4 regions of the Pseudomonas sp. PDM14 genome follow, and region 4 is predicted to be linked to each of the others. Evidence: predicted binding sites of a transcription regulator. Region 4 holds the regulator's gene; each other region holds the start of a gene.
What was found. The regulator sigma-54, encoded in region 4, starts transcription at its own class of promoters, with help from an activator protein. The targets are predictions, from matches to a motif close to ANTGGCATNNANNTTGCTNT.
Positions count from the first base shown of each region.

Region 1: a site for sigma-54 is predicted at 1,626-1,645, ahead of IB229_RS00435 (ammonium transporter). Genes of this name have one in related genera too.
Region 2: a site for sigma-54 is predicted at 1,563-1,582, ahead of glnA (glutamate--ammonia ligase). Genes of this name have one in related genera too.
Region 3: a site for sigma-54 is predicted at 1,388-1,407, ahead of glnK (P-II family nitrogen regulator). Genes of this name have one in related genera too.

Region 1 covers NZ_JACVAQ010000001.1:116,835-120,199, reverse strand. Annotated here, with positions in the region: gene IB229_RS00440 (hypothetical protein) at 1-97, opposite strand, end outside; gene IB229_RS00435 (ammonium transporter) at 152-1,522, opposite strand; partial or broken gene IB229_RS22145 (PAS domain-containing methyl-accepting chemotaxis protein) at 1,891-2,466, opposite strand; gene IB229_RS00425 (DUF1989 domain-containing protein) at 3,047-3,365, opposite strand, start outside.
Region 2 covers NZ_JACVAQ010000001.1:2,492,906-2,496,270, forward strand. Annotated here, with positions in the region: gene glnA (glutamate--ammonia ligase) at 63-1,469, opposite strand; gene thiI (tRNA uracil 4-sulfurtransferase ThiI) at 1,798-3,252, shown strand.
Region 3 covers NZ_JACVAQ010000001.1:1,891,138-1,894,502, reverse strand. Annotated here, with positions in the region: gene IB229_RS08955 (YifB family Mg chelatase-like AAA ATPase) at 1-892, opposite strand, end outside; gene IB229_RS08950 (accessory factor UbiK family protein) at 929-1,192, opposite strand; gene glnK (P-II family nitrogen regulator) at 1,606-1,944, shown strand; gene IB229_RS08940 (ammonium transporter) at 1,980-3,296, shown strand.
Region 4 covers NZ_JACVAQ010000003.1:307,802-311,166, reverse strand. Annotated here, with positions in the region: gene lptA (lipopolysaccharide transport periplasmic protein LptA) at 1-239, shown strand, start outside; gene lptB (LPS export ABC transporter ATP-binding protein) at 239-964, shown strand; gene IB229_RS21060 (RNA polymerase factor sigma-54) at 1,112-2,608, shown strand; gene hpf (ribosome hibernation-promoting factor, HPF/YfiA family) at 2,766-3,074, shown strand; gene ptsN (PTS IIA-like nitrogen regulatory protein PtsN) at 3,088-3,365, shown strand, end outside.

The DNA of each region.
Region 1 (3,365 bases), on a different contig from region 4:
TCACGGCGACCACCACGATGGTGATCAGGCCGAGTACGGCGGGTTTGTCGGCGAAGGTGAAAACGGCACTGGCGCCTTCGTAGGTGCTGATGCTCATGGCGTTGCTCCTATTCGGTGGGGCGCGCCGCAAGGACGGCGCGCCGGATGGCCGTCAGGCCGGTTTGCTTTCGGCGATCAGCGGGCTGTTCACCGGGGTGCTGCTGACGACAGGCTTTTCGCCGTACATGGCGGACCATTCCGGATAGGCCTGGGCCGGTACTTCGGTGAGGTCCAGACCGCGTTCTTCGGCATGTGCCGGAACGCGCAGCAGGCCGGCTTTCTTCAGGGCGTAGGAAATCAGGAAGCCAGGGATGAAACCCAGTGCCGCCATTACCAGTGCGCCGCCAAGTTGACCGAGGAAGCTGATCTCCGGCATGCCGTTCATGTTCGGGTAGCCAGCGAGGAAGATCCCGCTGATCACCAGGCCGGCGAAGCCACCGAAGCCGTGTACGGCGAAGGCGCCGACCGCGTCGTCCAGTTTGAGCTTGAGCAGCAGGTTGTTGACCAGCGGCGCAGCGGCGGCAACGCCCATGCCGATCAGGTAGGCCAGTCCGGGGTGGTAGAGGTCCAGACCGGGTGCCACGGAGATGATCCCGACCAGGCCACCGGACATCATCCAGTAGGGTTCGCGGGTGGTCAGGTAAGCGCCGATCAGGCCGCCGGCAAAGCCCATCAGGGTGTTGAAGGCGAAGGCGGAGAGGGTGGTCGGCTGGCCGTAGATGTTGATCCACTGGGCGCCGGAGCTATAGATGATGCAGCCGCCGAGGAAACCGAAGAAGCCGACGATGATCATCATCAGGCCCACCACGCTCATTGGCATGCTGTGGCCGACGATGGCGTTGGCGCTGCCATCCGGGTTGAAGCGACCGATGCGCGCGCCGAGGTTGATCAGCACGCCGAGGGCGAAGAAGCCGGCAATCATGTGCACGCAACCCGCTGCGCCGACGTCATGGAAGCCCCATTTGACGGTGAGCCAGCCTTCCGGGTGCCAGCCCCAAGAGGCAGCGAGCAGCCAGATGCACGACCCGAGGATGATGGTCATGACGATGAAGGCGCTCATCCGGGCGCGTTCGATGATCGCGCCGGAAAGGATCGAGCCGGTGGTGGCGGCGAACAGCGCGAAGGCGCCCCAGAAGATGCCGGTGGCATTGTCCTGGATGTTCGGCCCCATGGACTGGCTCCACGGCATGGCGCCCATCAGGGCATCCATGCGCGGCACGAGGCCGTCAGGGAAGGCGTTGTAGATGGCCCAGCCGAAGAGGAAGAAGGTTGGCACGATGAAGCCGAAGGCCAGGATGTTCTTGACCCCGGCAGCGAGGGCGTTCTTCAGGCGGGATGCGCCGATCTCGTAGGAGAGGAAGCCGGCGTGGATCATGATCATGAGAGCGATGCACCACCAGTAGAATATTTCCATATTCAAGGTGTTGGTCATCTCTATCAGAGCCTGCAGCTCTTCCAGAGTCGGTGTTTTCTGTTCTTCCATCACTCAATCCTCGATGCGTTCGTTGGAATAGCTTTGGTGGCAGATCGAGACGTCCAGGTAGCCGAAGGCTTTTATTTCTAGTTATAAAAAGTTCCCTTGGGGAAAGGCAAAGCTTGTGCCAGATCGGTGATTTTTCCTGTCTGGTGCGTGGTTTTCTGCTCCTTTCCCCGCGTTGCGTGGGCGCGTGCCGGGTTGATGCCCGTTCACGCAGGGGCGCGGAGCGTCTTGCGGGGCCGCTTTGCGCACTCTGGCGACGGCGCGATGGGCGCCGCGCTCCACGCGAAGGGGCAGCAACTCGAAAAACGCCCCGTTTCTGTTCAAACCACACCGCCGCGCTTGAATTTGGGTCGCCCGGTTCAGTTCTGCTGCAGCATCGACTGGATCTGCAACACCGACTCCTGGGTACGCCGCGCCAGGTTGCGCACCTCGTCGGCGACCACGGCGAAACCGCGGCCCTGCTCGCCGGCCCGTGCCGCTTCGATGGCGGCGTTGAGGGCGAGCAGGTTGGTCTGTTCGGCGATGCCCTTGATCACGCCCGCGACCTGGGCGATCTGCCCGTAGGTGGACTGGATGCCGGCCTGTTCGCGCTGGTGCAGCTCGGCGGCGGCCTTCTCGTCGCTGATCTCGCGCACTGCACCGGTGACGTGCAGCAGCACGCCTTTTTCGTCGTGCAGACAACGCCCGCGTTCGCGAAACCACACCTCGCCACGGGTCTTGTGGCGCATGCGGTACTCCACGGCGTAGGAGCCATCACCATTGCGGTCCGCCATCGAGGCACCGAACACCTGCATGACGTTCTTCAGGTCGTCCGGGTTGACCACGGCGAAGTAGCTGTCCCAGCCGTCGGGAAACTCCTTGGCGCTGTAGCCGATCAGCGCGCGGAATTGCTCGGACCAGCGAATCAGGTTCTGCGCGTGGTCGGGGTCGCCAGCGACCACGTTCATGTCCCAGCAGCCTTCGGTCAGGGTGCGCTTGGTCAGCTCCCAGACGCGGCGCTCGGCCTGCCATTGCTGGCGTTCGGCGTGCAGCTCGGCGAGCTGGCGCTGGGTGTCGAGCAGCTCGCTCTGCAGCTCGCTGCACTGGCCGTCCTGCTGCTGCAGGCGTTGTTGCAGCTGCGCGTATTCCGCGGCGCTGCAGGGCGCTGGCGGTGTGCTTTCGGCGCTGCGGCGGATGTGCTGCAGGGTTTCGCAGTGCCGCTGCAGGCGCCCGAGGCTGTCGAGCAGATGCCCCTGGCGCTGCAGGTGCGGCTGAGCCTGCACGTCCAGCGGCTGATCGGCGAGCAGCTGGTCGAGCAGGTGACTGAGTTCATTGGCCAGGTTTCGGGACGCATTGCTGAACCACATCGGCCGTTACTCCTCGGCAAGGGTGTGAGCGTTGCCTAGCAATTCTCCTTCCATATGCAAAGCCGGCAATGATAAGGCAGACCGTAGGGTGCAGGTGGAATGCTGTCGTAGGGTGCGCCGCGCGCACCGCAGGGCATTGGCACGTGGCTGGCCGGTGCGCACAGCGCACCCTGCGTCGGGCTCAGGAGCGGACCCGGCTCTTGTCCGGGTCATAGGCCACGGTGCCGCTGGTCACAGTGGCGCCGATGCGCTTCTGCTGGCCGTCGAGCTTGCCGATTTCCAGGCGTGTGCCGGGCTCGCAGTAGCCGACATCGAGCCGGCACAGGGCGATGTTCTTGCCCAGCACGGGCGAGCGCGTGGCGCTGGTGATCACGCCGACCTGGGCGCGGCCGTCGTGCACGCAGTCGCCGTGGTGCGCCGGCTCGTTGCCGTCCAGTTCCAGGCCGACCAGCTTGTGCTGCGGGCTGGCGTTGCGCCGCAGCAGGGCATCGCGACCGATG
Region 2 (3,365 bases), on a different contig from region 4:
GCAAAAAAAGGCCTCCCGAAGGAGGCCTTTTTCAATGCGCTGCCGGAGCAGGCGCTACTGGCTTAGACGCTGTAGTACAGGTCGTATTCCAGCGGGTGTACGAAGGTACGTACTTTGATTTCTTCTTCGGATTTCAGCTCGATGTAGGCATCGATGAAGTCGTCGGAGAACACGCCGCCCTTGGTCAGGAACGCGCGACCCTTGTCCAGTTCTTCCAGGGCTTCTTTCAGGCTGCCGCACACTTGCGGGATCAGCTTGCCTTCTTCCGGCGGCAGGTCGTACAGGTTCTTGTCCGCTGCGTCGCCAGGGTGGATCTTGTTCTGGATACCGTCCAGACCGGCCATCAGCAGGGCGGCGAAGGCCAGGTACGGGTTGGCAGCCGGATCCGGGAAGCGCGCTTCGATACGGCGGGCTTTCGGGCTCGACACGTAAGGAATACGGATGGAAGCGGAACGGTTACGAGCCGAGTAGGCCAGCATGACCGGCGCTTCGAAGCCCGGGACCAGACGCTTGTAGGAGTTGGTCGACGGGTTGGTGAAGCCGTTCAGGGCCTTACCGTGCTTGATGATGCCGCCGATGAAGTACAGGGCGGTGTCGGACAGGCCGGCATAGCCTTCACCTGCGAAGGTGTTCTTGCCGTCTTTACCGATCGACAGGTGCACGTGCATACCCGAACCGTTGTCGCCGTACAGCGGCTTCGGCATAAAGGTAGCGGTTTTGCCGTAGGCGTCAGCCACGTTGTGCACGCAGTACTTCAGGGTCTGAACTTCGTCAGCCTTGTTGACCAGGGTGTTGAACTTCACGCCAATTTCGTTCTGCCCGGCAGTCGCCACTTCGTGGTGGTGAACTTCGATGACCAGGCCCATTTCTTCCATGGCATTACACATGGCAGTACGGATTTCGTGGTCGTGGTCGCACGGCGGAACCGGGAAGTAGCCACCTTTGACGGCTGGGCGGTGGCCCTTGTTGCCGCCTTCGATGTCGGCGTCGGTGTTCCAGGAGCCTTGTTCGGAGTAGATCTTGAACATGGAACCGGAGATGTCGGACTTGAACTTTACTTCGTCGAAGATGAAGAACTCAGGCTCCGGGCCTACGAATACGGTGTCACCGATACCGGTGGTCTTCAGGTATTCCTCAGCGCGCTTGGCGATGGAGCGCGGGTCGCGGTCGTAGCCTTGCATGGTGCTCGGCTCGATGATGTCGCAGACCAGGATCAGGGTCGGCTCTTCGGTGAACGGGTCCAGCACGGCGGTGTCGTCGACCGGCAGCAGGATCATGTCGGAGGCTTCGATGCCTTTCCAGCCGTGGATGGAGGAGCCGTCGAACATCTTGCCGACTTCGAAGAATTCGTCGTCCAGGGCGTCACGTGCCGGCATGGTCACGTGGTGCTGCTTGCCCTTGGTGTCGGTGAAGCGCAGGTCTACCCACTTCACGTCGTGTTCTTTGATCAGTTGAACAGCTTTAGACATGTTGTCCTCCAGATGGATAAGGCTCGAAGGTGAGCCCTCAAAAGTTCGGTGAAGCCCGGCGGCATAGTCTGCCAGGGCGACCTGCCTCACAAGGGAGCAAATTGCATGCCAGTGCCCCGGAATGGGTGTAAGCCCTGAAAGTCAGGGGCTGCGGGGGCTGCGGCAAATCTCGCGTGCTTTTACTGCGCACTAATGGTGCGGATAAATGCGCGCTCGCACTTATTCGGTGCGTCGCCTGTGCTTTGTATAGTTTTTGGTTAAAGCTTGAGCAATTTCCGCTATAATCCGCGCCCTTCTTTTTTCGGCCGCCTCGTGCACTGCTGTCTCCATGAAACTCATCGTCAAAGTCTTCCCTGAAATCACCATCAAGAGCCGGCCGGTGCGCAAGCATTTCATCCGCCAGCTGGGGAAGAACATCCGCACCGTGCTGCGTGATCTGGATCCCGACCTGCGGGTGGACGGTGTGTGGGACAACCTCGAGGTGGAGACCGCGCTCAGCGAACCCAGAGTGCTGCAGGAGATGATCGCGCGGCTGACCTGCACGCCCGGCATCGCGCACTTCCTGGAAATCAACGAATACCCGCTGGGTGATTTCGACGACGTGCTGGAGAAGTGCAAGCGTCACTACGCCGACCAGCTGCCGGGCAAGATCTTCTCCGTACGCTGCAAGCGCGCCGGCAAGCACAGCTTCAGTTCGATGGACGTCGAACGCTACGTCGGCAGCCAGCTGCGCCAGCAGTGTGGCGCCGCCGGCATCGCCCTGAAGAACCCCGATGTGGAAGTGCGCATCGAGATTCGCGATCAGCGCCTGTTCGTCATTCACCACCAGCACGACGCCATCGGCGGCTATCCGCTGGGCTCGCTGGAGCAGACCCTGGTGCTGATGTCCGGCGGTTTCGACTCCACCGTCGCTGCCTATCAGATGATGCGCCGCGGCCTGCTCACCCACTTCTGCTTCTTCAACCTGGGCGGGCGAGCGCATGAGCTGGGCGTGATGGAAGTCGCCCACTACCTGTGGAAGAAATACGGCAGCTCGCACCGCGTGCTGTTCATCAGCGTGCCGTTCGAGGAAGTGGTCGGCGAAATCCTCGGCAAGGTCGACAACAGCCAGATGGGCGTGGTGCTCAAGCGCATGATGCTGCGTGCCGCGACCCGCATCGCCGAGGACCTGCGCATCGATGCCCTGGTCACCGGCGAGGCGATCTCCCAGGTGTCCAGCCAGACCCTGCCGAACCTCTCGGTGATCGATTCGGCCACCGACATGCTGGTGCTGCGTCCGCTGATCGCCAGCCACAAGCAGGACATCATCGACACCGCCTACGAAATCGGCACCGCCGAGTTCGCCAAGCACATGCCCGAATACTGCGGCGTGATTTCGGTGAACCCGACCACGAAGGCCAAGAAACCGCGCATCGAGCATGAAGAGACCCGCTTCGACATGGCCATCCTCGACCGCGCCCTGGAGCGCGCCACGCGGATGACCGTTGATCGAGTGATCGACGAACTCGGTGAGGACCTTCCGGTCGAGATCGTTGCCGAAGCGATGCCGGGGCAGATCGTCATCGATATTCGTCACCCCGACGACAGCGAAGACGCGCCGCTGGCACTGGCGGGCATCGAGGTCCAGACTCTGCCGTTCTACGCGATCAACAGTCGCTTCAAGGAGCTGGATGCCAACCGCCAGTACCTGCTGTATTGCGACCGAGGCGTGATGAGTCGCCTACATGCTCACCATCTGCTCAGCGAGGGGCATGCCAATGTGCGCGTCTACCGTCCGGGCTAGGTCCACGCGGCTGCTGGCCGAGGTGCGCCGCAAGCGACCTCCAGACCGCATCTCGCGTTAACAGGCTATTCATCCAGGTTGCGTAGACTGCGCAGCCACAGGTTTCAGAATCA
Region 3 (3,365 bases), on a different contig from region 4:
AGACGCCTTGATGGGCCAGGGTGATTTCGCCGGGTTGCGGGCGACTGCCGCCACCGACCAGCGCCGGTCCTGACGCGCTGTGATGAGGTTGCCTGAAGGGTCTCTGCGGCCAGTGCGCGAGTGGTACATGGCTGGCCACCGACTGGATCGCCGCGACCTCCAGCGCTTCCTGTTCATCCAGCGGCGGCAGCAGGCCCGGCAAACGGCTGGCCAGCAGGGTCTTGCCGGTGCCGGGTGGGCCGCTGAACAGCAGGTTGTGCCCGCCACTGGCGGCGATCAATAACGCGCGTTTGGCCGCCATCTGGCCCTGCACATCGGACAGGTCGGGATAGGGCTGGCTGGCGCGCAGCAGGCCGCTGGCCTGATGAGGCGTGAGCGGTGTGTGGCCATTGAGGTGCGCGGCTACTTCCAGCAGATGCTCGACCGCCAGCACGGTCAGGCCCGAAGCCAGGCAGGCTTCCTCGGCATTGGCTCTCGGCACGATCAGCGTGCGCCCGGCGGCGCGAGCGGCCAGGGCGGCGGGTAGTACGCCCTGCACCGAGCGCACGGCGCCGGAGAGCGCCAGCTCACCCAGACATTCCAGTTGTTCGAGGCTGTCGACGGGCACCTGGCCGCTGGCGGCGAGCACGCCGAGGGCGATGGCCAGGTCGAAGCGTCCGCCATCTTTGGGGAGATCGGCTGGCGCCAGGTTAAGGGTGATCCTGCGCGGGGGAAAATCGAACCCGGCGTTGAGGATCGCGCTGCGCACGCGGTCCTTGCTCTCCTTCACCGCGGTTTCCGGCAGGCCGACCAGGGCCATGCTCGGCAGGCCGTTGGCCAGGTGCGCCTCGACTGTCACGGCGGGCGCTTCCACACCCACCTGGGCGCGGCTGTGGACGATGGCTAGGGACATGGATCACTCCTTGATCACATGCCGCCCCGCTGCGGCTTACTCGCTTGGGGGCGGACTCGGTTGGGCTTCCAGCGCGGCGACCTTGGCTTCCAGTGCCTCGAGGCGCGCGCGGGTGCGATTGAGCACGGCCATCTGGCTGTCGAACTCCTCGCGGCTGACCAGATCCAGTTTGCTGAAGGCGCTCTGCAGCAGCGCCTTGAACTGCGCTTCGAACTCGCCGCGGGGCAATGGCGTATCACCGTTGAACAGGCGCGAGGCGTGGCTACTGAGGGCGTCGAGCAGGGCTTTGGGCGGCAACATGGGAAAAATTCCGGCGAACTGAATGCGCGCGCAGTGTAGCACTGCGAGCTGTGCACGGCTGTGCGTGCACCCGCGCACGCTTTTCGCACAGTCGGGGGTTCTTGTGTGCACCGTTTTTGTGCAATGGCGCGGCGGGATTTCTCTCGGCAACTACATTTGCAGGGCTAAGCGCATGAAAAAAGGGCTTTTGTCAGAGCTGGCAAGCTTTCTGCTTAGTTGCCGATGACGCGTGCACCGATGCAGTACCGGTGCGCAGGGTGAGGCGGGGGAGTGCCTTGCCGCATGCGGTTGGTTGGCATCGGACCGGCCGGGGCCATGGCGGCCGATGCGTTTCAAAAGCCAGACACTGCGCTTAGACTTGGGCCGGGTTCGTTTTTCCTGGGGCAAGTCCACCAAATACGGGAGAGAGTTTCATGAAACTAGTCACTGCCATCATCAAGCCGTTCAAATTGGACGACGTGCGCGAGTCGCTGTCCGAGATCGGCGTGCAGGGCATCACCGTGACCGAAGTCAAAGGCTTCGGTCGTCAGAAGGGCCACACCGAGTTGTATCGCGGCGCGGAATACGTGGTTGATTTCCTGCCGAAGGTGAAGATCGACGTAGCGATTGCCGACGACCAGCTGGACCGTGTCATCGAGGCGATCACCAAGGCGGCCAACACCGGCAAGATCGGTGACGGCAAGATCTTCGTAGTCAATCTGGAACAGGCCATCCGCATCCGTACCGGCGAGACCGGCACCGACGCAGTTTAAGCCTCCGAACCCAACACGCCCCAGGAGAAAAACACATGACTCTGCGTAAGATCGCAGGGCTAGGAGCCCTTTTGTCCCTCGTAACCCCTGGCCTGGCCATGGCTGACGAGGTTGTCCTCAACTCCGGCGACACCGCCTGGATGCTGACCGCCACCGCTCTGGTGCTGTTCATGACCATCCCTGGCCTGGCGCTGTTCTACGGCGGCATGGTCCGTTCCAAGAACATCCTTTCGGTGATGATGCAGTGCTTCGCCATCACCGGTCTGATGAGCATTCTGTGGTTCGCCTACGGCTACAGCCTGGCCTTCGACACCACCGGCATGGAGAAGGGTGTTACCAACCTGAACTCCTTCATCGGGACCCTGAACAACGCCTTCCTCACTAACCTGACCAAGGAAAGCCTGATCGCGGCCTTCCCGGAAAGCGTGTTCGTCACCTTCCAGATGACCTTCGCCATCATCACCCCGGCCCTGATCGTCGGTGCCTTCGCCGAGCGCATGAAGTTCTCCGCGATGCTGATCTTCATGACCATCTGGTTCACCATCGTCTACGCCCCCATGTGCCACATGGTCTGGTCCGGCGACGGCGCGTTCCTGTGGGATGAAGGCGTGATCGACTTCGCTGGTGGTACCGTGGTGCACATCAACGCCGGTATCGCTGGCCTGGTTGCCTGCCTGGTGCTGGGCAAGCGCAAAGGCTACCCGACCACCCCGATGGCTCCGCACAACCTGGGTTACACCCTGATTGGTGCTGCCATGCTGTGGGTCGGCTGGTTCGGCTTCAACGCCGGCTCCGCTGCCGCCGCCAACGACACCGCCGGTATGGCCATGCTGGTTACCCAGATCGCCACCGCCGCCGCTGCCCTGTCCTGGATGTTCGCCGAGTGGATCACCCACGGTAAGCCGAGCGCCCTGGGCATCGCTTCCGGTGTGGTTGCCGGTCTGGTCGCCATCACCCCGGCCGCTGGCGCCGTGGGCCCTGTTGGCGCCCTGGTCATCGGTCTGGCTGCAGGCGTGATCTGCTTCTTCTGCGCCACCAGCCTCAAGCGCAAGCTGGGCTACGACGACTCTCTGGACGTCTTCGGCGTGCACTGTGTCGGCGGTATCGTCGGTGCAATCCTGGTGGGTGCCTTCGGTTCCCCGGCGCTGGGCGGCTTCGGCTCCTTCGAGAGCATCGCCAGCCAGCTGTGGATCCAGACTGAAAGCGTGCTGTTCACCATCGTCTACACCACTGTGCTGACCTACATCATCCTCAAGGTTCTGGACCTGGTGATGGGTCTGCGTGTGAACGAAGAATCCGAGGCCGTTGGCCTGGACCTCTCCGAGCACAACGAGCGCGGCTACAACCTGTAAGGCTGTACGCGGTAGTAAAAACGCCCGGTTCGCCGGGCGTTTTCATGTCTGCGCCAACGCCGGCGCAGG
Region 4 (3,365 bases):
AGGCATACGGCCTGACCATCCAGTATTTCGCCAGCAACGAGCGCATCGTGCTGATCGACCAGGCCAAGGTGATTCAGGAAGGCAACACCTTCGAAGGCGAGAAGATCGTCTATGACACCCAGCGCCAGATCGTCAACGCCGGCCGCGCCAATGGCACCTCGGTAAGCACGCCGCGTCCGCGTATCGACATGGTCATCCAGCCGCGCAAGAAAACCGGCCAGCCGGAGCAAGGGCAGTAATGGCAACCCTGAAAGCGCAACACCTGGCGAAGAGCTACAAGGGCCGACAGGTCGTTCGCGACGTCAGCCTGTCCATCGACAGCGGCCAGATCGTCGGCCTGCTCGGCCCCAACGGTGCCGGCAAGACCACCTGTTTCTACATGATCGTCGGCCTGGTACAGGCCGATCAGGGGCGCGTGCTGATCGACGACCTCGACGTCAGCCACCAGCCCATGCACGGTCGCGCACGCGTCGGTATCGGCTACCTGCCGCAGGAAGCCTCGATCTTCCGCAAGCTGTCGGTGGCCGACAACATCATGGCCATCCTGGAAACCCGCAAGGATCTTGACCGCGACGGGCGCAAGGCCGCACTGGAGACCCTGCTGCAGGAATTCCATATCAGCCACATCCGCGACAGCCTGGGCATGAGCCTGTCCGGCGGTGAACGCCGCCGCGTGGAAATTGCCCGCGCCCTGGCGACCGAGCCGAAATTCATCCTGCTCGACGAACCCTTTGCCGGTGTCGACCCGATTTCCGTCGGCGACATCAAGCAGATCATTCATCACCTCAAGGCCAAAGGCATCGGCGTACTGATCACCGATCACAACGTGCGCGAAACGCTCGACATCTGCGAGACCGCCTACATTGTCAACGATGGCCAGCTGATCGCCGAAGGCGACGCCGAGAGCATTCTGGCCAACCAGCTGGTGAAAGAAGTCTACCTCGGACACGAATTCCGCCTCTGACACAGGCACGCGCTTCACTACATGGATGTTGTCAAGCCTAGGCAAAGCCGAAAGTTTTGGGCATATAATTTGCTTATTGGCGGCGCCTCGGCGCCCTGTAGTGAATGGCGCGCTTGCGCCAGCAAATAAGGTGCAAAGCTTCCTGCCATGAAACCCTCGCTAGTCCTCAAGATGGGCCAGCAGCTGACGATGACACCGCAGCTGCAGCAAGCCATTCGCCTACTCCAGCTGTCGACCCTGGACCTGCAACAGGAAATCCAGGAGGCCCTGGAGTCCAATCCCATGCTCGAGCGCCAGGAGGAAGGAGAGGACTTCGACAACTCCGACCCCATGGCCGACGGCAGCGAAGAACAGGTCAACCAACCGGTTCAGGAAGCGATCTACCAGGAAACCAACAGCACCAGCGCCGATTCGATCGAAGACGGCGAGTGGAACGAGCGCATCCCTAACGAGCTGCCGGTCGATACCGCCTGGGAAGACGTCTACCAGACCAGCGCCAGCAGCCTGCCGAGTAACGATGACGACGAGTGGGACTTCACCACCCGCACTTCCGCCGGCGAGAGCCTGCAGACTCACCTGTTGTGGCAACTCAATCTGGCGCCGATGTCGGATACCGACCGCCTGATCGCCGTGACCCTGATCGACTGCATCAACAACCAGGGCTACCTGGAAGAATCGCTCGAGGAAATCGTCGACGCCTTCGATCCTGAAATGGACGTCGAGCTGGACGAAGTGGAGGCGGTGCTGCATCGCATCCAGCAGTTCGAACCCGCGGGTATTGGTGCCCGCGACCTGCGCGAATGCCTGCTGCTGCAACTGCGTCAGTTGCCGGCAAATACGCCCTGGCTGGCCGAGGCCAACCGCCTCGCCGGTGATCACCTCGACCTGCTCGGCAGCCGCGACTACAGCCAGCTGATGCGCCGCATGAAGCTCAAGGAAGACGAGCTGCGACAGGTCATCGAACTGATCCAGAGCCTCAACCCGCGCCCCGGTTCGCAGATCGAGTCCAGCGAGCCGGAATACGTGGTGCCGGACGTGATCGTGCGCAAGCACAACGAGCGCTGGCTGGTCGAGTTGAACCAGGAGTCCGTGCCGCGCCTGCGCGTCAACCCGCAGTACGCCGGCTTCGTGCGTCGCGCCGACTCCAGCGCCGACAACACCTTCATGCGCAACCAGCTGCAGGAGGCCCGCTGGTTCATCAAGAGCCTGCAGAGCCGCAACGAAACCCTGATGAAAGTCGCCACGCAGATCGTCGAGCATCAGCGCGGCTTCCTCGAGTATGGCGACGAGGCGATGAAGCCCCTGGTCCTGCACGACATCGCCGAGGCGGTAGGCATGCATGAGTCGACCATCTCGCGCGTCACCACGCAGAAATTCATGCACACCCCGCGCGGCATTTACGAGTTGAAGTACTTCTTCTCCAGCCACGTCAGCACCTCCGAAGGCGGTGAATGCTCCTCCACCGCGATCCGCGCCATCATCAAGAAACTGGTCGCCGCGGAAAACGCGAAAAAGCCGTTGAGTGACAGCAAGATCGCTGGTTTACTGGAAGCACAGGGCATTCAGGTTGCTCGTCGCACAGTCGCCAAATACCGCGAATCCCTCGGGATAGCGCCTTCGAGCGAACGCAAACGACTGATGTGATGTGGCACTGAGGGAGGGCTTTTGCACAACCGGCCAGGCTGACGACACGCTTCCGCAGCGCGCCCCAGACCTGTTGTGCAAGAGCCCTCTCAGCCAGAGTGTTACGGTGGCAGGCCCGCTAGCCTGTCTCTTACACACGGCAACAAGGAGAAGCGGTATGCAAGTCAACATCAGTGGACATCAACTGGATGTGACCGACGCCCTGCGCGACTATGTCGGCGAGAAACTCAGCCGGCTGGAGCGCCATTTCGACAAGATCACCAATGTGCAGGTGACCCTGGAGGTCGAGAAGCTCAAACAGAAAATCGAAGCGACCCTGCACATCGCCGGAGGCGAAGTGGTCGCCAACGCAGAACACGAAGACATGTATGCGGCGATCGATCTGCTCGCCGACAAACTCGACCGCCAACTGATCAAGCACAAGGAAAAGCAGCTGGGTCGCCTGCAAGGCGCCGCAGCCCGCTGATACCTACCCACACATGATCCGACTCGAAAACATCCTGACCGCCGGCCGTTCCCTCGTGAACGTGCCGGGCGGCAGTAAAAAACGCGTTCTAGAACAGATTGCCAACCTGGTTGCGCGTGAATTGCCTGACCTCGATGGGCAAGACATCTTCGAAAGCCTGATTGCCCGTGAAAAGCTCGGCTCCACCGGCTTCGGCAACGGCATCGCCATTCCCCACTGCCGCCTGCCCGGCTGTACTGCGCCGATAAGCGCCGTGCTGCGTCTGGAAGCGTCGGTCGATTTCGACGCCAT